DNA from 2 places in the Kurthia sp. FSL E2-0154 genome. Region 1 is predicted to be linked to the other one. Evidence: predicted binding sites of a transcription regulator. Region 1 holds the regulator's gene; the other holds the start of a gene.
The links. The regulator LexA, encoded in region 1, represses DNA repair genes until DNA is damaged. The targets are predictions, from matches to a motif close to CGAACATATGTTCG.

Region 1 (8,315 bases):
TAGCTAAAGAAAGTTTTATTGTACAATCACTAAATGGTTACCCCATTACATGCCACAAGATTCAGAGTACGACAAGTCCTAATACGATCATTATTTTACACGGAGTAACTGAAACACATATCAATTCCTTAAAATACGCACAAGTATTTGCTCGTCTCGGTTATAATATTATTGTTTACGATCAACGTCGCCACGGAAAAACAGGTGGCAAAACGACAAGCTATGGCTTTTATGAAAAGTATGATTTACAAGCTGTTGTAGAAGCTGTTCGTTCACAGATGACACATGGTGCACTGTTAGGAATTCAAGGTGAATCAATGGGCGCTGCTACAACTCTTCAATATGGTGGATTAGATGATACATTATTTGATTTTATTATTGCAGATTGTGCATTTTCAACATTTGAAAAACAACTCCACCATGTACTCATGCGCGATACACCGATTAAAACTGCTTACGCGGTAAAATTAGCTGACTTCTTTATTCAAAAACGTGATGGTTATACACTGCGTGAAGTCGCACCGATTGAAGCTGTTCAAAAGATTTCAAAACCTATTTTATATATTCATAGTTTAGAAGATACGTATATTCCACATACGATGTCAGAAGCGCTACATGCGGCAAAACCTGAAAATACACGACTTGTGTTATTCGAAAAAGGTGAGCATGCGCAATCATTTAATGAACAACCTTTTGATTATGAAAAAGAAATTATTAAATTTTTAGTAGACTTTCATATTAGTTATTTACCACAAGATTATCAATTCCCACAGAAAAAACATCGCACACACATTATTCAACCTGCATAACATATAAAAAGTGAGACCTACTAATGAGGCCTCACTTTTTTGGTTTATCTTAACGAATAAATTATTTCTTCTTTTTATCCATTTTATCTGTTGCTTTACTCATTTGGCTCATCACTTGGCGAACCTGTTTCTCAGATGGTTTGCGTCCCATTTGAGTCATCATCATACGAAGCATATCTTCGTTGATTGGTGGGTTTTCTTTTAAATACTTCATCATGTATTGGCGTGCGATGAAAAATCCACCCACAAGACCAACGATTAACGCAAGGATGATGAATGTAATGGCAAGACCTGTACTCACTTGTGTTCCTCCTCTATTTTCACATACGAGATAATACTCTCCATGAAGGATTATACAATAAAAAACATAGCCTATCTACATTTGTCGTAGATTTCATGAAAAATTAATTAATTATGCTACATATGAGAAATCGTTTGTTGAATAAAAAAATCCCGAAACGTCAAACATTTCGGGATTTTATTGTGTACGGATTAATTAAATAATGCTTTCACTTTCGCAACAACATTTTCAACTGTGAAACCGTATTTTTCAATCACTGTATCTCCAGGTGCACTTGCACCAAATGTATCGATTGCAAGAACATCACCTTCGAAACCAGTATATTTATGCCAACCGAATGATGAAGCCATTTCGATTGCAAGTCGTTTTGTTACTGCTTTTGGTAATACAGATTCTTTGTATGCAGCATCTTGCTCATCAAAACGTGCTGTATCAGGCATTGAGATAACAGATACTTCAATACCTTCTTTTGCTAATACTTCTTTTGCAGCTACTGCTAGTTGCACTTCTGAACCTGTTGCGATTAATAATGCATCTGCTACTTCTTTTGAAGCTTTTGCTACAACGTAGGCACCTTTTTCAACACCTGCATGTAATACAGTTTGATCTACATCAAGAACAGGTAGGTTTTGACGTGATAAAACAAGTGCAGTTGGACGGTTTTTAGAAGTTAACGCTAACTTCCAAGCTGCTACCGATTCATTTGCATCTGCTGGACGAATTACTGATAAATTCGGCATTGCACGTAAAGCGGCTAAATGCTCGATTGGTTCGTGTGTTGGACCATCTTCACCAACAGCTACTGAGTCATGTGTGAATACATATGTTACAGGTAATCCCATTAATGCAGATAGACGAACTGCTGGACGTACATAATCAGAGAATACGAAGAACGTACCACCGAAGACATTCAATCCACCATGAAGTGCCATACCGTTTAATGCTGCGCCCATTGCAAATTCACGTACACCAAACCAAATGTTACGACCAGCGCGGTCATGTGCTGAGAAATCACCAGCACCTTTGATTGTTGTTTTGTTTGATCCAGCTAAATCGGCACTACCACCGAAGAATGAAGGAACAGTTTTAGCAATTGCATTAATCATATCACCAGAAGATGAACGTGTCGCAACTGATTTACCTGCTTCATATACTGGGAATTCTGCATCAAAGTTTTCTGGGAATTCACCTTTGATTGCTTGTTCTAATTGAGCTGCTAATTCTGGGAATTCTGCTTTATATGCTGCAAATGCATCATTCCAAGCTGCTTCTGCTTGTACACCATGTGTTTCAGCTGCTTCTTTGAATGTTTCATATACTTCTTCTGGAATTTCGAATGGCTCATATGTCCAGTCGTAATTCGCTTTTGTTAAAGCAACTTCTTCTGTACCTAATGGCGCACCATGAGAATCTGATTTACCCGATTTATTCGGTGAACCATGACCAATAATTGTTTTAATCTCAATTAATGTTGGTTTATTTGATGTTTTTGCATTTTCGATTGCTTGATTGATTGCTGTCACATCTGTACCGTCTTCTACTAATAAGTAATTCCAGCCATATGATTTATAACGTGCAGCTGTATCATCTGAGAATGATTTGTTTAAATCACCATCTAATGAAATATCGTTACTATCGTATAATACGATTAATTTTTCTAATTGTAGATGACCTGCTAATGACGCGGCTTCGGCAGAAACACCTTCCATTAAATCACCATCACCACATAACACGTATGTATAGTGATCGATAATATTGTGTTCTGGTTTGTTGTATACTGCTGCTAAATGAGATTCAGCCATTGCCATGCCTACTGCCATTGAAATGCCTTGACCTAATGGACCTGTAGTAGCTTCTACACCGACTGTATGTCCAAATTCAGGGTGACCTGGTGTTAAAGAACCCCATTGACGGAAGTTTTTAATTTCTTCCATTGGTAAGTCGTAACCACCTAAGTGAAGTAGACTATATAAAAGCATTGAGCCATGACCCGCTGAAAGGATAAAACGATCACGGTTGAACCATGATGGATTTTGAGGATTATGTTGTAGTTGTTTTGTCCATAGCGTGTACGCCATTGGTGCTGCGCCCATTGGTAAACCTGGGTGTCCTGAATTTGCTTTTTCAATTGCATCAATTGATAAAGTACGAATCGCATTAATTGCTAACTGATCTGCTTGTTGCGTCATTAAAGTTGACATCCTTTCTTCTATACAAAATGTATTACTATCTCTAGTTTAGTCAAGAATCGACTATAAAACAATGGTTATAATTGACGTTAGACGATTATCCATGAAAAAACGCACACAATTGTGGATTTTCGTCATAATTGTGTGCGTTTTTACTTGTTAGTTTATTAGTTTAGACGTCCGTTTGTTTTTTGCTTTTCACGAATTTTCTCTGGCGTTACTTCTTCACCATTTGGATCGAAAATACGAACGTTTTCGATTGTATTACGCATTGTTTTACGGAATGTATCTAAATATTCTTGGCGCAGTGTCGTCTGTTCTTTTGCTTCTTCAACAGTCAATGTACCTGCTTTTTTCTTTTTTGATAATTCACTAATACGCGCTAGTTTTTCTTTTGATAGCATAATTTTCATCCTTTCGACCTAGTCACTACATTAAAGGTATGAAAAATACAGCAATTTAGCAAGTATTCAGCTCAAAAATCCTGAAAAAAGCTTAAAAATAACGATTTAAAAACTTAAAAAGACATTTTAGAGAAAAAATTCTATTGATTTTGTTGTTCTTGTACATACTCTGTATAACGACGATGTACAGTTGCTTTACTCACATGAAAACCAGCAATTTTTAACGTGGCAGCTATTTCTTCATAAGTAAGCCCCTTTTTTCTTAATGCAACAATTTGATCAAGCGGCACATCAATTCTTTCGCGTCCTTCTGGATTACCACGATTACTAATATTTAATTCTGGACGATAGCCATTTTCAACAGCACGACGCATTCCTCGTTTGATTTTTGCATTATGTATTTTGCGTTGGTACTCCTCTACAATCGCTAAAATCTCCAGTAACATCGAATCCATATCGTTTAGTTTCATTTCACCATCTGATGACATAGAGTAAATCGTTGTATCGTATTTTTGTAAAAGATGTAAAACAGCCATTCGACCATTCCCGCGTCCAATACGTGTCTCATCTTGAATAAATAGAGCAGATTGCGGATATTGTTTTAAGAAATCTAACAATTCTAATAATCCTTCACGCTCAATATCATAACCACTATGGCGGTCTTCAAAAATACAATCTAATGTGTACCCTTTTTCTTTAGCATAGGCAGTTAATTCAATTTTTTGTCTTTCTAAAGACTGGTTCTGCGTTTCTTTTTCTGTACTTACGCGACAGTAAGCTACAGCTTTTTTAAATTTCATTATTGATCACTCGCTAATTCTATTTGTTGTAATTCATGATTCGTAATCGGTACGGTTAATTTCTCTCCCGCCATAATTTGCCCATCAACTAAATTGTTTTGATTAATAACTTGGTTCATCCATTTTTGTGGTTTCATATCTCCGCTATATTTTTGAGCTAAAGACCATAATGTATCACCTTCTGTAATTCGAATTTCAGTTACATGCGTCTTCGCTATTGTATCACGTACAACATTACCAACAAACAATAATACAACTACCGAAAAACAAATCACCATCACATTATTTTTGATCCACTTCATCTGAATTTCCCCTTCCAACTTTTTACTAGAATGTTTGTTCCCATCATAAACTCGAACACTTGTTTTTGTCAACGGTTTTTTCAGAACAATTGTTTGCATTTGATTTTCTACGATGTTATACTCAAAATACAAAATATAGTAGGAAGTTGAGGTGAAGGTTGTGAACACTGCATTGAAAAAAACAAAACTTTCAAAGCGTCAAGAAGCGATTTTAAATTTTATTAAAGAGGAAGTACAAAGTAAGGGTTATCCGCCTTCTGTACGCGAGATTGGGTTGGCTGTTGGATTAGCTTCTAGTTCAACTGTACACGGACATTTAGAACGTTTAGAAAGTAAGGGTTATATCCGTCGCGATAAAACGAAACCTCGTGCAATTGAAATTTTAAATCCTTTTGAATCGACTACGGCTACAAAACAAGGTGTGATGCATGTTCCACTTCTTGGTAAAGTAACAGCAGGTATGCCCATCACAGCAATTGAAAATATTGAAGAGTACTTCCCAATTCCACATACATATGGTACATCTGATGACCATATTTTTATGCTAGAAATTATGGGTGAGTCGATGATTGAAGCAGGTATTCTAGATGGTGACTATGTCATTGTGAAACAACAGTCTTCTGCAAATAACGGTGAGATCGTTGTGGCAATGACTGAAGACGACGAAGCAACGGTAAAACGTTTCTATAAAGAAGACGGTTATTACCGTTTGCAACCTGAGAATTCTTCAATGGAACCAATTATTGTTCAAAACGTATCGATTTTAGGTAAAGTAGTTGGTCTATACAGAAATATTCATTCATTTTAAATAAATTTCAACTAGTAAAGAATGTTTTTTTTTACATTCATTACTAGTTTTTATTTTGTTTAGATTTATTTTTTTACTATAGACATCTTAATCACTTACTTGCTAGCATATGTTCAAATGACTAACGTCTAATGTCTGACTTATTACTTTTAGCTTATTTTATATTTATACAAATTGTATTTTTATAACAATATCTAAAAAAACTATATTTTCTGTTAAATCGAATAATTCAATAATATATTGCTATTTCAGGATGTAATTCTTATATTTAGGAGGAAACAATTTTATTTTAAGGGGTGGCGAAATGATGTTTAAATCGAAGATTATTACTTCATTAAGCGTTGCTGCATTACTAACTGCCGTACCATTTTCTTTCGGTGCAGGAATCAATGCAACAGCTAAAACAACAAGTAAAAAAGTAGTAGAGAAAAAAATCCCTGTACAACTTTTAAGTATGAACGACTTACACGGTTATATTGATGGGAATAACAAAAAAGATAATGTAGGTACGCCAGTCGGTGGGATGGCTTCTTTAGCGTATAACTTCGAACAAGAAAAAGCTGCTTTTGCAAAAGCAAATAAGTTGAAATCAACAACTTCTAATTCACTTTCAATTCATGCTGGTGATACAGTAGGTGGCTCTCCTGCTATCTCAAGTCTTTTACAAGATGAACCAACAATGAATATTTTAAATGCAATGAATTTCTCGATTGGTGCACTTGGAAACCATGAATTCGATGAAGGTTTAGACGAATTCCAACGTATTTGGAAAGGTAAAAAACCCATCAAAGGTGTAACACAAAACTATGAATTCGTAGAAGATTATAAACAAACAACTTCTAAAATGGAGATTCTTTCAGCAAATGTAGTTGATAAAAAGACAAAAAAATTAGTTAAAGGCTTCAAACCTTATACAGTTAAAACAATCGGCGGTGTAAAAGTCGGCTTCATCGGCATTGTAACACCACGTATTAAAGAAGTCGTTTTAGCACAACATACAAAAGATATCGATGTAGTGGACCCTGGACAAGCTGTTGCAAAATATACAAAAGAATTACGTAAACAAGGCGTAAAAGCAATCGCCGTTGTCGCTCACTCATCTGTCGAAGTCGATAAAGATGCCAATTCTTCTATTGAAACACAAGAAAATTCACATTTAACAGGCGATGTAATTGATATGTTGAAAACAGCAAATAAACTCGATCCGTCGAACTCAATTGACGTCGTTTTTGCTGGTCATAATCATGGCTATGCTAACGGCACGTACAAAGGTGTTCGCGTAGTTGAAGCATATAACTATGCATCTGCTTATTCAGTTGTAACAGGTACACTAAGTTCAAAAACAAAAGACTTTATGAAGACACCAGCAGCTAAAATTAAATATAACTATACACAAACAGAAACAACGATTATGAAAAATAAAGTATCTAAAAAAGTAAATGGTATTATTCAAGAAGCAAAAAATATTGTTGGGAAAGTAATGGACCAACCAATCGCAAATATGAATACAGCAAAAATCTCACGTGAACGTGTAGCCTATCCACTAGGTGGCTCACCTGTAGGGAACCTTGTAACAGATGGTCAGTTAGCATTTGCAAAAGCAAAAGATGCTTCAGTTGACTTTGCTTTCACAAACTCTGGTGGCGTTCGCTCTGACTTAGATGCAACTGCTTCTGGCGATTCATTTGTGATTTCACGTGGCGCTGCACAAGGCGTTCAACCTTTCGGTAACATTTTAAAAATCGTTGAATTAACAGGTGCTCAAGTTAAATCTGCAATTAATAATCAATTTACAGGTGGATATGGTTTAGAAGTTTCTGGTTTAACATACACATATAAAGATAAAGCAGTAGTTGATGTATTCGTAAATGGCGAAAAGATTGATGAAGCGAAAACATATAAAGCAGTAATCAACGACTTCTTAGTAGGTGGCGGTGACCAATTCCCTACGTTTAAAGAAGCAAAAGTAATCGATGATCTTGGTTTAGATACAGATGCATTCATTCAATATATTACAAACTTAAAAACAGTAGATGCTTCTTCTGTTGTAGAACCTCGTTTAAAAGAAGTACAATAAATTTTAAAACCCGAAATTGCACCATATAGTGCAATTTCGGGTTTTATACTTTGACCATTCCATCTCTTTATTTTATGAATATAACAAAAAGATAAAAAATATTGAAACTTCTTAACAATTTTTGCTGCTATTTGTAGTAGTTGTATTCTTTTTATTTGGTATAATTTAATAGAGAATATAAACGATTAAAAGGAGGAGATTCGATGAAAACTTATACAAAACTAGCTAGTTTACTTGCAGCTTCTTCACTGCTACTTGTTGCTTGCGGAGAGCCAGAAGCAACTCCTGAAAAGGAAGTGCCTAAAACACAGGCAGCTGAAAACACGACAGCGAAAACAGAAGATGTACAAACAGAGGGTGTACAAACAGAAGGTGTACAAACAGAGGCTAGTAAAAAAGAAGACACTACTGTAACATCTACTTCTTCTAAAAAAATCGAAACAAAATCAAAAGACACGGTAAAACCTATCTTACGTGATTTTTTACAAAACCAATTCAAAACAGCGAAAAATGGTATGACAGAAGGTGTTCCATTTGAAAGTGGAAAATCGGTTTATGAAGACATTACAAACAAATGGGGAAAACCCGCTACAACATTCTCTAATAATACGAATTATATTGAATA
Region 2 (8,315 bases), 930 kb from region 1:
TGTTTTGTTAAAGCTAGTAAATCACTGACCATCTGGTGAATATGCATTTCTTCCTCTGATTCCACATCACACCATTTTTGATGAACAAAATAGTGCCATATAGCAGATGGATTCGGTTGCTCCAAACCTTGAGCCTGTAAATCTTCACACTTCATATTTAAAACCGTTTGCAACTGCTGAAACAATGATTCGAATGGCATCATGTAAAATGCGCCTCCTCTACATTAGAAATACACGGACTGTCCAAATAAGCATCGCCACGATTAATATGGTCATAATCACATAACCTAAAAAGCGTAAACGTTTTTCAGACTTTGAAACTTTTGCATAGGTTTGGCTATCCGCCATCTTTCGTGGTCTTTCATCTTTTGTAGGCATAAAACATTCGCTCCTTCAAACATGAGTTGATTCTATTATTTCACATTTTTCAGATAAAAGCGATTCATGACCTATCTATTATAACCTTTATACCATCTTTATTATATTACACCTTTAATTCCAATTTATTCAAACAAAAAAACAGTCTGGGACAAAATACTTCACTTTTCGTTTTAACGTTCGCAACGAAAAACTGGAACCGCGCCACAGCGCGATTCCAGTTTTTCTTATGCTCATATGGGATAGTGTTTTTACACTTATGTCCCAGTGTGTCTTTTATACACTGATTATTCAGCTGCGTCGTCTTCTACAACACGACCAATTGCTGCACGCTCAAAACGCATTTTTGTACCGTCTTCTAATACAACTACTGCTGTTTTATCGTCAATTGCATCAATCGTTGCATGTAGTCCCCCGATTGTAATAATCTTGTTCCCACGTGATAAAGCTGCTTGCATTTCTGCTGTTTTTTTACGCTGCTTTGACGCTGGACGGATTAACATGAAGTACATTAACGCAATGATAATGATCAATGGTAAGAAATTACCTAAAGCTCCAAAATCCATTCTTCTATTCCCCCTTTCTCATTCATTATTATACAAGAATCAGAAATTTTTTGCATTCGGTTTATTAAATCCGTATTGCTCAAAGAATTCTTCGCGGAAGTCGCCTAAACGGTCTTCACGAATCGCTTGGCGTACTTGACGCATTAAGTTTTGCAAGAAGTGCAAGTTATGTGTCGAAGTTAAACGGATACCGAATGTTTCATCTGCCTTAATTAAGTGACGAATATATGCCTTCGTATAGTTTTTACATGTGTAGCAATCGCACTCCGGATCAAGCGGTGTAAAGTCTTTTGCATATTTTGCATTTTTCACGACAACACGACCTTGGCTTGTCATGCACGTACCGTTACGTGCAATACGTGTTGGTAATACACAGTCAAACATATCGATACCACGAATCGCACCATCGATTAATGAGTCTGGTGAGCCAACACCCATTAAATAACGTGGCTTATGCGAAGGTAGTAATGGCGTAGTATATTCTAACATGCGGTTCATAATTGGTTTTGGTTCGCCAACTGATAAACCACCAATTGCATACCCTGGGAAGTCCATAGAGACTAAATCTTTTGCAGATTGTTTACGTAGTTCTTCGAATTCTCCACCTTGTACAATACCGAATAGTCCTTGATCTTGCGGACGTTCATGTGCTTCTAAACAACGTTCTGCCCAACGAGAAGTACGTTCAACAGAAGCTTTCATGTATTCGTATGTTGCTGGGAATGGAGGACATTCATCAAAAGCCATCATAATATCTGAGCCAAGTGCATTTTGAATCTCCATTGCTTTTTCTGGACTAAGGAACATTTTGCTACCATTTAAGTGATTGCGGAAATGTACCCCTTCTTCTGTGATTTTGCGCATATCGCTTAATGAGAATACTTGGAAACCACCTGAGTCCGTTAAAATTGCACGGTCCCAGTTCATAAATTTGTGAAGTCCGCCTGCTTCCTTAATAATCTCATGCCCTGGGCGTAGCCACAAATGATAAGTGTTACTTAAAATAATTCCTGCGCCCATTTCTTTAATTTCTTCTGGTGCCATCGTTTTTACCGTTGCTTGTGTACCTACTGGCATGAAAGCTGGCGTTTCAAATGAACCATGTGGTGTATGCACAATCCCTAGACGTGCTCCCGTTTGTTTACATGTTTTAATCAGTTCGTAGCGAATTGGTTGTTCTGACATAAATTAATTTCCTTTCTTTTGTGGACGAATGAACATCGCATCACCAAAGCTGAAGAATCGGTATTTATTTTCAACAGCGATTTTATAAGCATTCAGTACGTTTTCACGACCTGCCAATGCACTAATCATCATTACTAATGATGATTTTGGTAAGTGGAAGTTTGTAACCATTCCGTCGATTGCTTTATATTCAAAACCAGGGTAGATAAAGATTTTTGACCAACCTGACTCTGCAATAATTTGACCATTATTATTTTGTGCGACTGTTTCAAGTGTACGTGTAGATGTTGTACCTACTGCGATGACACGTCCACCGTTCGCTTTTGTATCATTGATGATTTGAGCTGTTTCAGCTGGTAAGTTATAAAACTCTGCATGCATATCATGTTCTTCAATTGTTTCAACACTTACCGGGCGGAATGTACCAATCCCTACATGTAAAGTTACAAAAGCAACTTGTACACCTTTTGCACGAATAGCATCTAAAATTTCATCTGTAAAATGCAGACCGGCTGTCGGCGCTGCTGCTGAACCTAGTTCTTTTGAATAAACAGTTTGATAGCGCTCTTGGTTATCTAACTTCTCATGAATATAAGGCGGTAGAGGCATTGTACCTAACTTTTCTAAAATTTCGATGAAGATCCCTTCATAATTAAATTTAAAAAGTCGACCTCCATGCTCTAACTCACCTGTACATTCAGCTGTTAATAGTCCATCACCAAATGTGACAACTGTTCCCACTTTAATACGCTTAGCAGGTTTCACTAATGTTTCCCATTCGTCATCAGCTGTTTGCTTAATGAGTAGCACTTCAATATGTGCACCTGTCTCTTTCTTTTCACCGATTAAACGAGCAGGTAATACGCGCGTATCATTTAAAATCAAGCAGTCTCCTGCTTCTAATTCTTCAACAATATGTGGGAAGTGATGATGCTCTACTTCACCTGTTTCTTTATCTAATACCATCAATCGACTTGCAGCACGATTTTCAAGTGGTACTTGCGCAATTAATTCTTCTGGTAATACGTAATCAAAATCTTCTAGTTTCATCGTTACTTCCTTCTTTTCATTAAGTTTCTGCTGGATACGCGTATCCGAAATGTGTATAAGCAAGTGCTGTGGCCATACGACCTCTTGGTGTTCGTTGAATGAACCCGATTTGCATTAAATAAGGTTCATACATTTCTTCAATCGTCATCGATTCTTCACCAATACTTGCAGAGATCGTATCTAAGCCTACAGGACCTCCTCTAAAGCGTTCAATCATTCCCTCGATTAATTTGCGGTCAATATGATCTAAACCGAGTGGATCGACTTGTAGAAGCTCTAAAGCGGTCTGACAGAGTGATACCGTAATCTCTCCGTCTCCTAAAACTTGTGCATAATCACGCACACGCTTTAATAGGCGGTTCGCAATACGTGGTGTTCCTCTCGAGCGTCTTGCTAGTTCATTCGCTGCTTGGTCATGAACTGCAACACCAAATAAGTCCGCACTTCTTTTTACAATTTCGGCAAGTGAGGGTTCATCATAATAGTCCAATCTTAATAATACACCAAAACGATCGCGAAGTGGTGCAGATAATGCGCCTGAACGTGTTGTTGCACCAACTAATGTAAATGGTGGTAAATCAAGGCGGATAGAGCGTGCTGCCGGACCTTTACCAACTACGATATCGAGGCAAAAATCTTCCATTGCTGGATAGAGCACTTCTTCAATCGCACGCGGTAGGCGGTGAATCTCATCAATGAATAACACGTCTCCCGGTTCTAATGAACTTAAAATAGCTGCAAGATCTCCTGGTCGTTCAATTGCCGGCCCACTTGTCATACGAATATTAACACCCATCTCATGTGCAATAACTGCCGCAAGCGTCGTTTTCCCGAGTCCAGGAGGTCCAAATAATAGTGCGTGGTCGAGCGATTCTTCACGCATTTTTGCCGCTTCAATAAAGATGCGTAAATTCTCTTTTACTTTTTGTTGTCCAATATAACTATCAAGCGTTTGAGGTCTTAATGAAAGTTCTAATTGTTCATCTAATTCTGTAGACTCACCTGACACAATCCGTTCCTCCATCAATCTGCACCTCCTATTTTTGTTTTAATAATATTTTGAGCGCTTCCTTCATGTAAGCTTCTGTCGTATGTAATTGCTCATTTTCATCTAGTTGTGGCTTCACTTTTGCAAGTTCACGCTCTGAGTAACCAAGTGCTGTTAAAGCAAGCATCGCTTCCTCAAGTTCATGTTTATTCGGATTCACACCGAATAACGGTAATTCGTCCTCTGCACTCGGTAAGTCTACATGTTCAAGTAATGCATCTAACTTCCCTTTTAAGTCAAGAATCATTTGACGTGCTGTCTTCTTACCGACACCTGGGAACTTAATTAAGAAAGCTTCATCTTCTTGTTCAATCGCCGTGATTACTTGTGATGGATGTCCACTTGCAAGAATCGCAAGCGCTCCTTTTGGTCCAATCCCTGATACTTGAATCAGCTTACGAAATAGCTCACGTTGTTCAAGTGACGTGAAGGCAAATAGTTGCTGTGCATCTTCTCTTACACTTAGATGTGTAAATACTTGAATTTCCTCATTTGATACATGAAAAGCATAAGGGTTTGGTGTATTCAATTGCCAGCCTACACCTGTCACCTCCACTACAATGTATTCGGGTGTCACACGCGTAACAGGTCCCTTTATATAATCATACATACACGAATTCTCCTTTTCATAGCCTTTTGCATTATAGCATAATCCGTCGTGCGCTAAAAACAAACACACATTCCCATAGTAGCTATCATACCACAATTCACGAATGCTTTCGAACGATTATAAGGTGATTCATTTTTAAAAATATATGATATGATTAACAGCGTAAAAGCATTCAATCGAGGTGTTAATCATATGAAAAAATTATTAGGTGAAGAACGTCGTGAGGCCATTATTACGATTCTGAAAAATGAACAACGCCCTGTCACAGGGACAGCACTTGCGAAACGAACAAATGTGTCGCGTCAAGTGATTGTGAATGACATGGCGCTCTTAAAAGCAAAAAACGAGCCAATCATGGCGACAAGTCAAGGTTACGTCTATTTATCTGAACATCCAAATCATCGCGTGTTTGAACGCGAGATTGCGAGCTTCCATACACCAGAACAAGCAGAAGATGAACTAAATACACTTGTTGATGCAGGGGTAACAGTCAAAAACGTAACGGTAGAACATCCCGTATACGGTGAAATTACAGCGTCCATCATGGTATCAAGTCGTTATGATGTACAACAATTTATTGAAAAAGTAACCGCAACTGAAGCAAGCTTACTCATGAATTTAACAGAAGGTGTTCATCTACACGTAATTTCATCCGATGACGAAAAAAAACTGGATGCAGCAATTGAACAATTACGTTTAAAGGGTTATCTATTACCTGAAGCATAATAAAAAACGAGGCGAGTGTTTCCACTCTAACCTCGTTTTTTATTTTTGCTGATACGTATAGTAACTACCTAATGACTTAACCGAACAGCCAAGCGCTCTCAATTCTTCCATCGCACCCATCATTAAAGGTGCATGCTCGTCTTCTAGTAAGTCAACGATGAAGAAATAATCACCAAGTCCTGTTTTTAACGGACGCGATTCAATCTTACTTAAATTGATTTGACGCCATGCAAACACAGATAACACTTGATGCAATGCGCCTGAACGATCATTTGGTAACTTGATCATCAACGTTGTTTTAATCGGTCCCTGATCCGCTTCTCGCTCAATACGGTCATTACGCTTCGATAATACAAAGAAACGCGTATGATTAAAATGGAAATCATGAATATTCTGTTCTACAATCGCCAAATCATACTGTTTCGCCGCTGCAATATTCGCAATTGCTGCGATATTATTCTCTGGATGTTCTGACACATATTGTGCCGCTGCTGCTGTTGAAGTCGTTTGACTTAGTGGTACAGAACGATAATGGTAATGCAAAAATTTATGACACTGCGCAAGGGCATGTGGATGCGAATACACGCGTTCCATCTCACTATAATGCGCTGCATGGTCTTTATGTACCATTAAATGCTGCTCAATCGGCGACAATACCTCTGCCGCAATATACAAATCTGCCTCATGGAATAAATAATCAATCGTCAGTGGTACTGTCCCCTCTAAAGCGTTCTCTACGGGTACTACTGCACGATCGACTTGTCCTGAATCAACTGCTTCAATACATTCTGGAATTGTCTTAAAAGGGATTGTCCAATCGTTTGGAAACAATTCTTTTGTCGCCAATTCCGTAAATGTACCTTCTGGGCCTAGATAAGCCACGCGATTCTCCCACTCTTTTGATTCCAACACAAAAGCCCCCTCTTATAACGCGCCTGAACTAATCACTTCTGCTGATTCAACAAAATCAAGTTTTTTCAGACTTTGTAATAAGTCGTCTAAATCAACATCCATTGCAGTCACGTCTAAGGACAATGTTACATTGGCTCTACCTTGAATCGGAATTGTTTGATGAATCGTCAATACATTACAATGTGTATCGGTAACTGTAGAAAGAAGTCTAGCTAATGTACCTTTACGATCCTCTAATTGCAAGAACACTGTTAAGATGCGTTCTTGAACAATTGAGTGAAAGGGGAAAACAGCATCTCGATACTTATAAAAAGCACTCCTAGATAAATCAACCTGTTTCACAGCATCCCAGATAGATGAGACGCTTCCTGATTGTAGCAAATGTTTAGCTTGCAACGTTTTGTGCATCGCATCTGTTAAAACATCTTCACGAACTAAATAATATCTTTGATCCGCTACATTTTTCATCTTTTTCCCCCCTGAATCGTTTATTCTACAAATTCAAATTCAAATTTTAAGATACGAACGGTATCGCCATTTTCAGCACCTTGTTGACGAAGCTCATCATCGACACCCATACCACGCATTTGGCGTGCAAAGCGACGAATTGATTCTTCACGACTAAAGTCTGTCATTTTGAATAGACGTTCGATTGTGTCACCACTTAATACAAAAGCACCGTCATCGTCACGTGTTACAACGAAATCTGGTCCTTTAATTTCATGTTTGTAAAGTACTGTAGCATCTGTTTCTTCCTCTTCATCATCGTGTAGTAGGAACTCAGGTGTTACTTCTAGTAATTCATACACTGCATAAAGTAGTTCTTGTAAACCTTGACGTGAAACAGCTGAGATTGGGAAGATTTGAATATCTTCTCCTACTTTCTTTCTGAACTCAGCTAAATTTTCTTCTGCATCTGGCATGTCCATTTTGTTGGCTACAACAATTTGTGGACGTTCAGTTAAGCGTAAATTATATTGCTCTAACTCGCGATTAATCGTTAGGTAATCTTCGTATGGGTCACGACCTTCCATGGCTGACATATCAACTACGTGTACAATAACACGGGTACGTTCGATATGACGTAAGAATTGGTGTCCTAAGCCCACACCTTCAGAAGCGCCTTCAATTAATCCTGGTAGGTCAGCCATTGCAAATGATTTGCCATCCCCGACTTGAACCATTCCTAAGTTCGGTACAATCGTTGTGAAATGATATGCACCGATTTTTGGTTTTGCTGAAGATACGACTGATAGTAGAGTAGATTTACCTACACTTGGGAAACCGACTAAACCGACATCAGCTAATACCTTTAACTCTAATATAACATTAAGTTCCTGCCCTGGCTCTCCTTTTTCAGAAAGTTCTGGCGCAGGATTTGCAGGTGTTGCAAAACGTGAGTTACCACGTCCGCCGCGTCCACCGCGTGCAATAATCGCTTCTTGTCCATGCTCTACCAAATCCGCAATAACGCGACCTGTTTCTTCTTCTGTTACAACTGTACCTGGTGGCACGCTAACAACCATTGGTTTTGCACCGCGACCATGTGCGTTCTTACTCATACCGTTCTCACCTGGTTCAGCTTTGAAGTGACGTTTGAATCGGAAATCCATTAACGTACGAAGTCCTTCATCTACTTTGAAGATAACGGCACCCCCGTTACCACCATCGCCACCTGCTGGTCCACCATTTGGAACAAATTTTTCTCGACGGAACGCGACCATACCATCGCCACCGTCGCCACCTTTAACATAAATCTTTACGTGATCGACAAACATTATTTACTTTCCCTCCTTACTTCCTATGACACGATAACGCCACACTGTATCTGAATACTCCT

Region 2: ruvA (Holliday junction branch migration protein RuvA) is a predicted target of LexA. The motif match lies at 4,898-4,911, and genes of this name have one in related genera.

The regions. Positions count from the first base shown of each region.
Region 1 is NZ_JBBOPO010000001.1:538,274-546,588, reverse strand. Features, by position in the region: gene MHB75_RS02575 (alpha/beta hydrolase) at 1-809, shown strand, start outside; gene MHB75_RS02570 (YneF family protein) at 871-1,110, opposite strand; gene tkt (transketolase) at 1,302-3,299, opposite strand; gene MHB75_RS02560 (DUF896 domain-containing protein) at 3,467-3,703, opposite strand; gene MHB75_RS02555 (YneB family resolvase-like protein) at 3,844-4,503, opposite strand; gene yneA (cell division suppressor protein YneA) at 4,503-4,805, opposite strand; gene lexA (transcriptional repressor LexA) at 4,966-5,613, shown strand; gene MHB75_RS02540 (bifunctional metallophosphatase/5'-nucleotidase) at 5,918-7,690, shown strand; gene MHB75_RS02535 (DUF4309 domain-containing protein) at 7,894-8,315, shown strand, end outside.
Region 2 is NZ_JBBOPO010000001.1:1,465,639-1,473,953, forward strand. Features, by position in the region: gene MHB75_RS07210 (post-transcriptional regulator) at 1-203, opposite strand, end outside; gene MHB75_RS07215 (hypothetical protein) at 220-378, opposite strand; gene yajC (preprotein translocase subunit YajC) at 666-944, opposite strand; gene tgt (tRNA guanosine(34) transglycosylase Tgt) at 984-2,129, opposite strand; gene queA (tRNA preQ1(34) S-adenosylmethionine ribosyltransferase-isomerase QueA) at 2,133-3,179, opposite strand; gene ruvB (Holliday junction branch migration DNA helicase RuvB) at 3,199-4,203, opposite strand; gene ruvA (Holliday junction branch migration protein RuvA) at 4,217-4,837, opposite strand; gene MHB75_RS07245 (transcription repressor NadR) at 4,988-5,563, shown strand; gene pheA (prephenate dehydratase) at 5,603-6,472, opposite strand; gene MHB75_RS07255 (ACT domain-containing protein) at 6,488-6,943, opposite strand; gene obgE (GTPase ObgE) at 6,964-8,253, opposite strand; gene MHB75_RS07265 (Spo0B domain-containing protein) at 8,257-8,315, opposite strand, start outside.